Regions from separate parts of the Arthrobacter sp. 2762 genome, predicted to be linked through region 3. Evidence: predicted binding sites of a transcription regulator. Region 3 holds the regulator's gene; each other region holds the start of a gene.
The links. The regulator LexA, encoded in region 3, represses DNA repair genes until DNA is damaged. The targets are predictions, from matches to a motif close to TCGAACANNTGTTCGA.
Positions count from the first base shown of each region.

Region 1: the regulator LexA is predicted to act here: its motif matches at 2,437-2,452, upstream of ruvA (Holliday junction branch migration protein RuvA).
Region 2: the regulator LexA is predicted to act here: its motif matches at 2,005-2,020, upstream of ABIE18_RS07150 (DUF6504 family protein).

Region 1 is NZ_JBEPSI010000003.1:125,593-129,870, reverse strand. It holds gene yajC (preprotein translocase subunit YajC) at 93-473, opposite strand; gene ruvB (Holliday junction branch migration DNA helicase RuvB) at 661-1,737, opposite strand; gene ruvA (Holliday junction branch migration protein RuvA) at 1,730-2,374, opposite strand; gene ruvC (crossover junction endodeoxyribonuclease RuvC) at 2,478-3,056, opposite strand; gene ABIE18_RS07205 (YebC/PmpR family DNA-binding transcriptional regulator) at 3,102-3,857, opposite strand; gene pdxT (pyridoxal 5'-phosphate synthase glutaminase subunit PdxT) at 3,861-4,278, opposite strand, start outside.
Region 2 is NZ_JBEPSI010000003.1:109,078-113,355, forward strand. It holds gene ABIE18_RS07135 (hypothetical protein) at 1-256, opposite strand, end outside; gene ABIE18_RS07140 (TetR/AcrR family transcriptional regulator) at 302-841, opposite strand; gene ABIE18_RS07145 (FAD-dependent monooxygenase) at 900-1,970, shown strand; gene ABIE18_RS07150 (DUF6504 family protein) at 2,082-2,432, shown strand; gene ABIE18_RS07155 (DNA polymerase III subunit alpha) at 2,436-4,278, shown strand, end outside.
Region 3 is NZ_JBEPSI010000002.1:43,838-48,115, reverse strand. It holds gene ABIE18_RS04265 (ATP-dependent DNA helicase) at 1-1,479, shown strand, start outside; gene lexA (transcriptional repressor LexA) at 1,489-2,232, opposite strand; gene ABIE18_RS04255 (LysM peptidoglycan-binding domain-containing protein) at 2,588-2,947, shown strand; gene ABIE18_RS04250 (histidinol-phosphate transaminase) at 3,025-4,143, shown strand; gene hisB (imidazoleglycerol-phosphate dehydratase HisB) at 4,190-4,278, shown strand, end outside.

The DNA of each region.
Region 1 (4,278 bases), on a different contig from region 3:
GGACAGCCGCCGGCGGACGCTGATAAGCGTCAGCCGGCGGCTTTCCGCTGCCGTAGAAGTGTCCTTGCGCGGTGTTGCCGCGACTGACGGTGCTAGTTGTCCTTCTTGTCCTCTTTGTTGAGGCGCGCGATGGTTTCGTCCGGCGTCTCAGTCGCAGCCGGGGTCTCATCGGCAACGGTCAGCGAAGAAGCGTCGTCCGGAACAACAGGGGCTTCCTCTTCAGCCTTTTCGACCACCTTGGTGACGGCCTGGCGGTGAACCGTAGCTTCGTTTCCGGGAGACAGCTCGATAACGACCTTGTTCTCAGCTTCATCGATGGACACGATGCGTCCGAAAAGACCGAAGCTGGTCATGACATCGACGCCCGGAGCGAACTTGGACTGCATCGCAGCCTGCTGCTGCTGGGTCTTCTTGTTGCGGCGGAACATCATGAAGACAAAGAGTCCAAGCATGACGAACAGCAATATGGTCATTGGATCCACAGGGAAGTTCCGTTCTTTACTTACGTTTTTGGTTCACGGCAACGTCCCCGGCAGATCCTGCGGCCGCGGGACTAAACCCGCATAGCAACGCGCTTCACCGCGAAGCGGGCGCGTGGATCAAGGACTCGAACGTGCCGAGCGTCATACCAGTCTAGTGGGAAAAGCTGAATACAGCGTGTTAACCGATGGTATCTACGCTTTCAGCGTGGTTTTCATCCTCGTCAAACAAGGCAAGGGTCTCCTGGCCGAATACGCCCGCCGGCACAGCATAACCAAGGTGTGTCCATGCTGGTGCCATGGCGATGCGGCCACGAGGTGTCCGCCCAAGCAGTCCTTCGCGCACCAAGAACGGCTCAGCCACGGTCTCCACCGTTTCGGGTTCCTCACCCACAGCAATGGCCAAAGTGGACAAGCCAACAGGGCCACCATTGAACTTGGTAATGAGGGCTTCGAGAACGGACCGGTCCAGCCTGTCCAAGCCACGCTCGTCTACTTCGTACATATCCAAGGCAGCTGACGCCGACCGGGCGTCGATTTGCTCAATGCCATGAACGAGCGCCCAGTCACGAACACGGCGCAGGAGTCGGTTGGCTATACGTGGTGTTCCCCGGGAGCGTCCGGCGATCTCGGTGAAACCTGCAGAGTTTACCTTCAGGTCCAGAAGCCCGGCGGAACGGCGGAGGACAAGTTCGAGTTCGGCCACCGAATAGAATTCAAGGTGCCCGGTGAAACCGAATCGGTCCCTCAAAGGGCCGGGAAGAAGTCCTGCGCGGGTGGTGGCACCTACCAGGGTGAAAGGCGGGAGCTCCAGAGGAATTGCAGTTGCGCCTGCTCCCTTGCCCACCACGATGTCCACGCGGAAGTCCTCCATGGCCATGTACAGCATTTCTTCTGCGGGCCTGGACATGCGGTGGATTTCGTCAAGAAACAGGACCTCGCCCTCCGAGAGCGAGGAAAGGATGGCTGCGAGATCCCCGGCGTGCTGGATGGCCGGTCCGCTGCTGATACGCAGCGGCGCATTCATCTCCGCTGCAATGATCATGGCAAGTGTGGTCTTACCGAGTCCAGGAGGTCCGGACATCAACACGTGGTCGGCGCTGCGGCCACGCATCTTCGAGGCTTCAAGCACCAAGGCAAGTTGCTTGCGGACCCGATGCTGTCCTACGAAGTCGTGCAGGTTCTTGGGGCGGAGAGCAGCCTCAATGACCCGCTCTTCCGGTTCCTCTCCCCCGCTGACGAGTGACTGCTCAGCCACGGCTGCCTACGCGGTTGCCGGCGCGTGCACCGTCTTGGCCAAGCCAGCGCAGCGTAGCCCGAAGTATTTGGGCCACGTTTCCTGCGTCTACGAGTTCCGGCGAGTCGGCCATGGCTTTGTCGATGCTGCCGTTGGCGTCTTTCTCGGACCATCCCAAGCTGGTCATGGCCGCGACTACCTGTGGCTTCCATTCCGCGTTCGGGGCTGCCGCGGGAGCAGTACCGGCACCGGTGCCGTGCGGGACCAACTTCCCGGCCAGCTCAAGGACAATACGGCCAGCCACCTTGGGGCCGATGCCCGGCACCTTGGTGAATGCCTTGCTGTCACCAGTGTGAGCCGCCACCCGAATGGCTTCCGGTTCGTGCACCGCAAGTACGGCCAGAGCCAGCCGTGGCCCCACGCCGCTCACGCTCAACAGGACATCGAAAACCTCGCGTTCATCATCATCGGCGAAGCCGAACAACGTGAGGGAATCCTCACGGACGATCATGGAGGTGAAGAGCTTGGCCTCGGCCCCTACTTTTAGGTGGCTTAAGGTCTGCGGTGTAGCAAAAACGCTCATTCCCGCACCGTTGAGGTCAATCACGGCGGTCGACAAGCCAACGTGGGCAACTGTTCCACGGAGAAAACTGATCAAGACCCGGCTCCTGAGGTACTGCCTGCTGTACTGCCATGAATCCATGGCAGCAAACGGACTATCCGAACATATCTACGAATACCCTAGCAAGGGGTACCGGCAATCACCGCCCGCGGCGCGCTTTCGCTTCCGCTTCCGCCCAGGCTCGCTGAGCCGGGGTGAGGGAATCCGTGCCCGAACTCCCGCTGATTCCGCCCATGCCGCTGCCTGCCCGCCAAGCATGCGTCAGGGCAAGGGCAAGCGCGTCTGCGGCGTCGGCGGGCTTGGGCGGGGCATCGAGCCGCAGGATTTTGGTCACCAATTTGGTGACCGCATCCTTGTTGGCAGTACCGCTTCCGGTAACGGCCGCCTTGACTTCAGAAGGCGTGTGCAGGGCGACGGGAATGCCGCGACGCGCGGCCGCTGCGATGACAACGCCCGAGGCTTGGGCCACGCCCATCACAGTGCTGACGTTCATCTGCGAAAAAACGCGCTCGACGGCGACGACGTCCGGCTCGTGCAGGTCCAGCCATTCGTCGATTGCCTGTGCAATCACCAAAAGCCGCTTGTCCAACGTCAACTCGGCCGAAGTCCCCACCACTCCAACCGCCACCATGGTGGCCCGGCGGTTCCGCTCGATATCCACTACACCGATGCCGCAACGGGTGAGGCCCGGATCGACTCCCAATACACGAAGAGTCAAGTCCGGGCCTCCCTGTTTGTTGTCAAAATAAAGGTGCTGCCCTGCCTAGTCGGCGTCGAGGGCAGCCTGCACTTCCTCGCTGAAGTCGGCGTTGCTGTAGACGTTCTGGACGTCATCCAGGTCTTCGAGGGCGTCCACGAGTTTCATGAATTTCCGGGCACCATCAATATCCAGGTCCACCTGCATGGAGGGCACGAATTCCGCTTCATCGGATTCGTACTCGATGCCGGCATCCTTCAAGGCGTCACGGATGGCCTGCAGATCGGAGGGCTCGGAATGCACTTCCCAGTTCTCGCCGCTGTCCTTGACTTCCTCTGCGCCGGCGTCCAGGACGGCCATCAGGATGTCATCCTCGCTCAGCCCATTCTTTGGCAGCACCACGACGCCCTTGCGGGTGAACAGGTAACTGACCGAGCCGGGATCTGCAATGGTGCCACCGTTGCGGGAAATCGCGAGTCGTACCTCGGAAGCCGCACGGTTCTTGTTGTCGGTCAAGCACTCGATCAACAACGCCGAGCCCTGGGGGCCACGGGCTTCGTACATGATTTCGGTGTAATCGACCACTTCGCCCGTGAGGCCGGCACCACGCTTGATGGCGCGGTCGATGTTGTCGTTGGGAACCGAGGTCTTCTTCGCCTTGGTAACCGCGAGTTCCAGGCCTGGGTTGCCGGCGAGGTCCGGGCCGCCCATGCGCGCAGCAACTTCGATGTTCTTGATCAGCTTTGCGAACGACTTTGCACGCCTGCTATCAATGATGGCTTTCTTGTGCTTGGTAGTCGCCCATTTGGAGTGGCCTGACATGCTTTACGCTTCTCCTCTGATCATTCGAATAAAGAGTTCATGCACACGCTTCTCACCTGTGACTTCCGGATGGAAAGAGGTGGCCAACAGCTGGCCGGAGCGCACTGCAACAATTCTAGCCAATCCGTGCAAAGTGGCGGTGTGGCTGGCATGCTCCGGATCAACCTGTGCCAGGACCTGGACTCCCGGGCCAACCCGTTCCACCCAAGGTCCACGGATGAAGACCGCGTGCACCGGATCCACGCCGGACTCCCCCGCGCTGAACTCGAGTCCTTTGAAATCGAGGTCGGTTTCAAAGGACTCCCGCTGCCGCCCGAAGGCATTGCGGCGCACCGTGATGTCCAGTCCACCGAAGGTCTGCTGGGGGTTTCCATCCAGATCAGTAGCGGGATCGGCAATCTCATCGGCAAGGAGAATCATG
Region 2 (4,278 bases), on a different contig from region 3:
AGTGTTCCACGCCCTTGATGTCATAGTTTTCCTCGGCACTGAGTGAGTGGTTGAAGGAGTAGAACGAGATCGCTTCTCCATTCATGAACTCAATGCCCAGCCTGCGTTGGGAGGAATAGTCCTCGCTGGCAGCAACAAGGCCCACGACATAAGCGCCGGAGCCCGGTATGTTGCCTTCGATTTCGAATCTCGCAACGAGGTTGTCATCTGCGGCGGAGATACTGACCTGCTTCAGGAGTGCGTCATTGGTGCTCATGCCACAATCCTGCTCTGTGGACCCGCCCGCGTCCACCCCTTTGCTTCATCCCTCCAAGAGTCGCCGGACGTTGGCTGCCACTGTGGCCTGGTCCATCGACTGGCCGCGGCGTGCTGTCAGGAGGTGCATGGCCAATCCGTCGCCGTAGTCCGATACGGCTTCTGCGCCGGCCCTTGGGTCGGTAATTCCCATGGAATCGAGCATCTGTTCAAGAGCTGAAAGCATCCGCTCGTGCCCGGCGGCCACCACCTCGGGTTGGTCCAGGGCAAAGGTGAGCCGTGCGCGGGTCAGTTCAGCGTGGTTTTTTGCGAGCCCGAGCAGTGCTCCCGCGAGCTGTTCCGCCAAGGCGGCTACCGACGTCGGGAATTCGGACCCACCCTGCTGCTGCAGCAGGAGCGAGTCCCGTTCTTCAACGCGGTCGACGGCGGCAGCTACCAAAGCGGCACGGTTGCGGAAGTAATTGGAGGTCGTTCCGACGGCCACGCCGGCTTCGGCGTCAACGGCGCGGTGTGTCAGTCCTTTGAGACCTTTGGCGGCCACCACGGCGAGGGCGGCGTCGGCAAGATCGGTTCGTCTGTCCGGCATGGCGAAAGTCTAGTCTTTAACCTCCCAATTACTACAAATGTAGTAGTACATTGGCACCATGAAACAAGTGGATATCGTCGGTGGTGGCATAGCAGGCCTCGCCCTGGCGGGAACTCTTGATCCCAGTCAGTTCCACGTCACCGTGTACGAACAGCGGGCCGGCCTCCCGGCAGTAGGAACAACCCTGGCCATGTGGCCCGAAGCCCAGGAGGCACTGGCCTCACTGGGGATCCTTGGCGCCGTCCGGGAAAACAGCCCCATCATCAGGGGCGGCGCGCTCCGGAGCGCCACAGGGGTGCCGTGGTTGAGTGTGGAAGGGCAGAACCTTGTGGGTGTCGCCCGCCACACGCTCCTGCGCCTCCTCGACTCAGCCGTACCCCCAACAGTCCAACGACGCATCGCAAAGCTGGACGCGGTTCCAAGCGACGCCCACCTGATAGTGGCGGCAGACGGAGTGCACAGCATGGTGAGGCGCTCCGTGTGGGGCCAATCTCGGCGGGGAGGGGCGCGTGCGGCCAAGCTGACGCCCTACCTCGCTGTTCGAGGCGTCATTGCCGAAGGGCCGGGCAGCGAAACCATAGGTGAGTACTGGGGACGCGGGGACCTCTTCGGCATAGGCCCCTCAAGCGGCGGAACCAACTGGTATGCGTCCTTCCGCTCCGGGATGGGTCCCGAGGGAATTGACGTCGGCGAAGCCCTTGCAATGGCGCGCCGCCGCTACGCCGGGCACTCGCAGGGTATCCAGCACGTCCTGCAAGCAGCGACGCCCGAAACATCATTGGCGCAACGCATTTGGACCACCCCGCCGCTATGGCGTTATTCCCGGGGCAATGTGGTCCTCATCGGCGACGCGGCCCACGCCATGGCGCCCAACCTTGGGCGAGGCGCTTGTGAGTCGCTGATAGACGCCGTCACCTTGGGCAAGCTGGTCAACACCCTGCCCCTGGATCGGGCCCTCGATGCCTACAACCGTCAACGCGTTCTTCGGACCCAGCAATACCGCATCGGTTCATCCCTGATGATGCGCGTGGCGCTCGCAGAAGGTGCGCAACCCCTGCGGGACAAGCTGCTCGACCTTGCTGCCAAGCGAAAGTCCAAAGCGCCCGGAAGGAGCAAAACTTCCCAGTAGGTTTTGTCGGAGGGGCGACGTAAACTGGATATATTCGAACATACATTCGAACGATGATTTAGCGATGATCTTACTGATCCAGGGCGATGCTCACAGGCAAGGAGTGTGGATATGGGGCTTTTCAGTGAGTCCGTGGACGTCATCTGCACGGATACAGGCCAGCCGCAGGAAATCCAGTGGAAAGGAACCCACTACCTCGTCACCAACGAACCCCTCAGATGGTATGAACGACGCCAATGGTGGGTAGAAGAAAGCCGAGCACCACTGGGAAGCGGCGCAGGCCTGGTGGATCACGAGATCTGGCGGGTCCAACTCCAGCGCCCGCAGGACGAAGGGCAAACCGGCAAAACCAAAACCATCACCCTTGACCTCGTCCGCCACCTCGCCAGCGGCCGCTGGCGGCTCCTGCGTATCCACGAGGCCGCACCGGCCCAGGCAGTCGAACCAGACGAAGCCGCCTGAACCTTGAGCTTCACACACCTGCACGTCTCCACAGCCTTCAGCGCCCACTACGGCGTCTCCTGGCCGGACGAACTTGCCCAATCAGCCGCAGCAGACGGCGCAACAGCGCTCGCCTGTACTGACCGGGACGGCTTGTACGGCACCATAAAACACCTCAAAGCATGCATGGACGCCGGTATAGACCCCGTCATCGGCGTGGACCTCGCCATATTCGACGACGACGGCGACCACCGCACCCAAGTAGCGGGCCGCGTCGTCGTACTCGCCCACGGCAACAACAACGGCGCCGGCTACCGCGCCCTCTGCCGACTCGTCTCAGACGCCCATGCCCGCACCTCCGGTAAAGCCGGGGGAGTAGTGCCCGTTGCCGTAACACGGGCAGAACTCGCATCACGCACACTGGACCCAAAAACCCTCAAACCCGTGCTAACCGTCCTCATAGGACCGGACTCCGATGTAGGCCACGCCATGGGAGGGCGGAAATATCTTCGCCCCCGGACACTCTTCAAACAATGGATCGACGCCATGCCTCCGGGAACAATCGTCGCCGAAGCCGTATCCCACCTCAGCGCCCCTGGAGAACCCCTCAGCACATCCCACGCTGTACGCATGCTCAAACTCGCCCTTGAATACAACATCCCCGCCATCCTCAGCAACGCCGTCCGCTACTGCGCCCAGGACGGCGCCCCCACCGCAGACGTCCTGGACTCTGCACGCACACTAAAATCCCTCCCCGAACTCTCATCGGCCCCCCTGCTGCAACCAACGGGCCTGCTGCAACCAACCGGGCAGGGTTGGTTGAAAAACGCCCAACAAATGCTCCAACTCGGCAAGGAAATCATGGGCGCCGCAGGTCAAGGAGCAGCAGGGCTGAACAAGCTGCTCTCCAACACAGAAGCGCTCGCCGACAAATGCCGCATCGATCCCGTCCTGGACATGGGATGGAAAAAGCCCGTTGTTCCCGAAGCTTCCATCATCGGCATCGACTGTGATCCCATGGTGGAACTCACCCAACGATGCGAGGCAGGAATCACCCGGCGCTTCCCCGGCATCAACGGCGATGCGGAAATGCAGATGCGCTCGCGGTTGCAGCATGAGCTGGGGATCATCGACAAACTCGGCTTTGCCTCCTACTTCCTCACTGTTGCGGAAGTATCCAGAATGATTATCGAGATGGGCGTCCGGGTAGCTGCCAGAGGTTCCGGGGCCTCCAGCTTGGTCAACTATCTGATCGACATCAGCCAAGTGGATCCCATCCGGCATGACCTCATTTTTGAACGGTTCCTCTCGGGTCGCCGATCCACCCTTCCCGATATTGACATCGACGTCGAAAGCGCCGAACGGCACAACGTCTACCGGAAGATCTTCGAGCGCTTCGGAGCCGAACGGGTGACCCTGATGAGCATGCAGAACGGGTACCGGGCCCGCGGTGCTGTCCGCGATGCCGGCATGGCTCTTGGTATGGACGATGGTGAAATCGGCGAAATTGCCAAGCAGTTGTGGCGCTTCTCCGCACGTAAATTCAGGGAGGCCTTGGTTGAAAAGCCTGAACTTCGTGAATTTGCCGGGCGGGTGGAGGCTGGCCGTGAAGGGCCTGGGGGCATGGAGGAAAACCAGCAGTTGGACCTGCTGGTGGATCTCACTGAAAGGTTGGACCGCCTTCCCCGGCACATTTCCATGCATCCATGCGGGGTGATCCTGGGCGATGCCACGCTCCTGGACAGAACACCGGTACAGCCCAGCGGTTTGGGCCTGCCCATGAGCCAGTTCGACAAACACGACATGGATCCCATGGGCATGCTCAAACTGGATGTCCTGGGTGTGCGGATGCAAAGTGCCATGGCGT
Region 3 (4,278 bases):
CCGGGCGTTACCGACCGCGCCTGGAGGCAGGTCTCCGTGACGTCCATGGAGTGTCTGGGAGCGCAAAAATGCCCACTTGCCGAGGAGTGCTTTAGCGAGCTGGCACGGGCCAGGGCGGCTGAGGCTGACGTCGTGGTGACCAACCATGCCATGCTGGCCGTTAGTGCCTTCGAAGGACTTGCTGTCCTGCCCGAGTACGACGTCGTGGTGGTTGACGAAGCGCATGAGCTGCAGGACCGGGTCACGGGGGCCGTTGCAGGTCAGCTGTCCGTGGCAATGGTGCATGCTGCCGCTTCGAGCGCGCGCAAACACACCGCTATTACCGTAGACGCCCTGAACGCGGCAGCTGATCGACTGGACATGGCCATTGCCGGAGTCCCCAACGGTCTGCTGCCCAATGGGCTCAACGACGAACAACTGGATTGCCTGGACCAATTGCGCGATGCCACACGCGCCGCATTGTCTGACTCGAAGACTGACTCGTCAAACGCGGTCGACGGCGGCAGGCAGCTTGCGCGCTCACGGCTCATGCTCATTCTGGAACTGTGCGAGCGGATGCTCGCAGCCAAGGAGAACAGTGAAGTGGTGTGGTTTTCCAGGAACAGCACCTTCGATCCCCAGCAGGGGTACTCTCACCCGGACGAGACCGCGCCCGCACTGATCAACATCGCCCCGCTTAGCGTTGCCGGCCGGCTGCGGGAAGGCCTTTTCGCGGGGCACACAGTGGTGCTTACTTCTGCCACGCTGGCTATTGGATCCGCCTTTGAGCCCGCAGCAGGTGGCCTGGGCCTCATTGGAGATGGGGCGCCCAGCTGGACCGGGTTGGACGTCGGATCGCCTTTTGATTATCCGAAGCAGGGTGTCCTTTATGTGGCCAAGCACCTGCCCAAGCCCGGCAGGGGCACTTCTCCCGAGGCACTGGATGAGCTTGAAGACCTCATCCGTGCATCCGGTGGGGGAGCCCTGTGCCTGTTCTCCTCACGTCGGGCGGCCGAGGAAGCCGCAGACGCGATGCGCCCACGGCTGGATGTGGACATCCTCTGCCAGGGGGAATCCACTATGGCAGCACTGGTGAAGCAGTTTGCCGATGAACCTGACACCTGCCTCTTCGGCACCATGTCCCTGTGGCAGGGCGTGGACGTCCCTGGCGGTTCATGCCGCCTTGTGGTGATTGACCGCATTCCGTTCCCGAGGCCCGATGACCCGCTGATGACCGCACGCTCGCGAGCCGTTGCACAGTCCGGGGGCAACGGGTTCATGGCGGTGTCAGCTACGCACGCGGCAATTCGTCTGGCGCAGGGCGCAGGACGGCTCATTCGCTCCACCGGCGACAAAGGCGTGGTCGCCGTCCTGGACTCACGGCTTTCGACCGAACGGTACGGCGGGTTCCTGCGTGCCGCTTTGCCGCCATTTTGGGCAACGACGGACCGCAACGTGGTGCGCGGCGTCCTGGAACGCTTGGGCGCAAAGAAAACGTAGGCGAACGCCCTAGAGGGAGCGCAGGACCGAGACGACCTTGCCCATAATGGTGGCTTGGTCTCCAAGTATCGGCTCGTACTGCGTGTTCTGGGGGAGCAGCCAGGTGTGGCCGTCCCGCTGGCGGAAGGTTTTTACTGTGGCTTCGTCATCCAGGAGTGCTGCCACGATGTCACCGTTGATGGCGTCATTCTGGCGGCGGACAACCACCCAGTCACCGTCACAAATTGCGGCATCGATCATTGAGTCCCCAGCGACCTTCAGCATGAACAGTTCGCCGTGGCCCACCAGTTGCCGGGGCAGGGGCAAGACGTCCTCAATAGTCTGGTCAGCCAGGATGGGCCCACCGGCTGCGATGCGTCCCACCAAGGGCACCATCGCGGTGTCGCTGGCGCTGGCCAATTCCGTCACGGCAAGTCCACCTGCGCTGCGCAGTGTAGTAGCTGCTTCCACTCCGGGAATTGTGCCGCCGTCAAGGGTCAAAGGCATGAGTACTTCCATGGCGCGGGGGCGCTTGGGATCTCTGCGCAAGTAGCCGAGCTTCTCCAACTGGGAGAGCTGGTGCGTGACGCTGGAGAGGCTCGCGAGACCAACGGTGTCGCCGATCTCGCGCATGCTGGGCGGATACCCGTTGTCATTGACAGAGCGCTGGATGGTTTCCAGGATTTTCTTCTGCCGGACAGTCAGGCTTTTGGGACTCTTTTGAGGCTGCTGGCTCCGCAGGGGTGCCCCGCCGCCGGTGGCTTTCGCTGCCATGTTCGCCAATGCCCTTCCGTTCCGCCCGGTCACGGTCTGAAGTGCGCCCGGGGATGTTGGATCTGAAAAAATGTCAGACCCTCCTGTTCCACTGAAACAGTGCCTGTTTCTTCACTCAAACCTAGGCCAGGCCCAGGCGTTTATCAAACATTCGTTCTAGCGAGTCTCGACACCGTTCGTTGATAAGTGCTAAAAATGTCATAGCAAGGTTCGAATATGTGTTCTATAAAAGTTGAACCGAGCTCGGATGTTCGAAGAAAGTGTTCGAACATTCGGGCCGGGTCCAACGAACACAAGGAATTGGCAGCCGGCAACGGGCATCCGATGCAGGCAATCGCTCAGAAGGGCTCAGCTCATGTCCGCAATCTCAACGTTCCATGAATTCCGCAACACCCCGGCTCCTGCGCGTCTCCGGCTTACCCAACGCGGCAGGATCGTCTTCTTCGGAATCCCCACCATGCTGCTCCTTGCCGCGCTGCTGAGCCTTGCCGGCTTCATTAACTCCCCGGCCAAAGCTTCTGATTCCCAAGGCCAGCTGCAGCCGCCGGTGGCCGTTACGGTGACTGTCCAACCCGGGCAGTCCCTGTGGGGCATCGCCGGTGCGGCCGCGCCGGAGCGGGACCCCCGTGATGTCATCGCAGAAATCATCCAGTTGAACGATCTCCGCGGGGGACGCATCCAGCCGGGCCAGCAGCTGTTCGTTCCCGCCAATTGAGCGGCCAAGGGGTTATGGGTCGGCGTCCCCGGCGTCACAGTTACTCTGCAGTCGCACCGGCACCTTAAACTGTCTTGGTGAGTGACCAGCTTGAGCGACTTGACCGACTTCCCCTCCGGACCAACCTGCGTGGACTGAGCCCCTATGGCGCACCGCAGCTTGACGTCCCCATTTTGCTCAACGTCAACGAAAACACCCATGGCGTGCCGGCAGATGTCCAAGCGGCCATTACCGAGGCCGTGGCGGCCGCGGCCACGGGCCTGAACCGGTACCCTGACCGCGAATTCACGGAACTCCGCGAATCCCTTGCCGATTACCTCGGACACGGGCTTTCCGCGGAGAATATCTGGGCGGCCAACGGCTCCAACGAGGTCCTGCAGCAGATTCTGCAGGCCTTTGGAGGGCCGGGGCGCAAGGCACTGGGCTTCCCTCCCACGTATTCCATGTACCCGCTGCTTGCCAGTGGCACGGACACTGAGTATCTCCGTGGAGTGCGGGCTGATGACTATGGCTTGGATGCGGCTTCTGCTGCTGCCCAGGTGAAGGAGACTGGCGCAAATATCGTGTTCCTGTGCTCTCCGAACAACCCCACCGGAACGGGACTGGGCCTGGACGTGGTCGAAGCCGTGTACGAAGCCGGCGAGGCCAGCCAAGCCATCGTCATCGTGGACGAGGCCTACCACGAGTTCGCGCACGACAACACGCCCAGCGCGCTGACGCTGCTTCCCGGGCGGGAGCGTTTGATCGTCTCTCGCACCATGAGCAAGGCCTTTGCCCTGGCAGGTGCGCGCCTGGGCTACATGGCTGCCGCACCTGAGGTTACCGATGCCATCAGGCTCGTTCGGCTGCCCTACCACCTCTCAGCCGTCACACAAGCCACGGCCCTCGCCGCTCTCAACCACCGTGAAGCGCTCATGGCCGATGTCGAGGACATCAAGGTCCAACGGGACCGGATTGTGACCGAGCTCCTCCGAATGGGACTCAAGCCGGCAGCCTCGGACTCTAACTACGTGTTCTTCGGTGGGCTTTCGAACCCGCACGCGATCTGGCAGGGCTTGCTGGATGCGGGCGTCCTGATCCGCGACGTCGGCATTCCAGGGCACCTGCGGGTGACTGCGGGAACAGAAAAGGAAACAACGACCTTCCTTGAGGCCTTGGAAGCCCTTCTGGACAGCCCTGCGTCCCAGCCCAACTAAACTTGTCAATAGACCCACCCCATTCTTCGTGTATAAGGACGTCCCAATGAGCGAAACCGGCGCCAAGCCGTCCGCTGACCGCACTGCGCGCATGGAGCGCACCACCAGCGAATCCTCCGTCCTGGTGGAGATCAA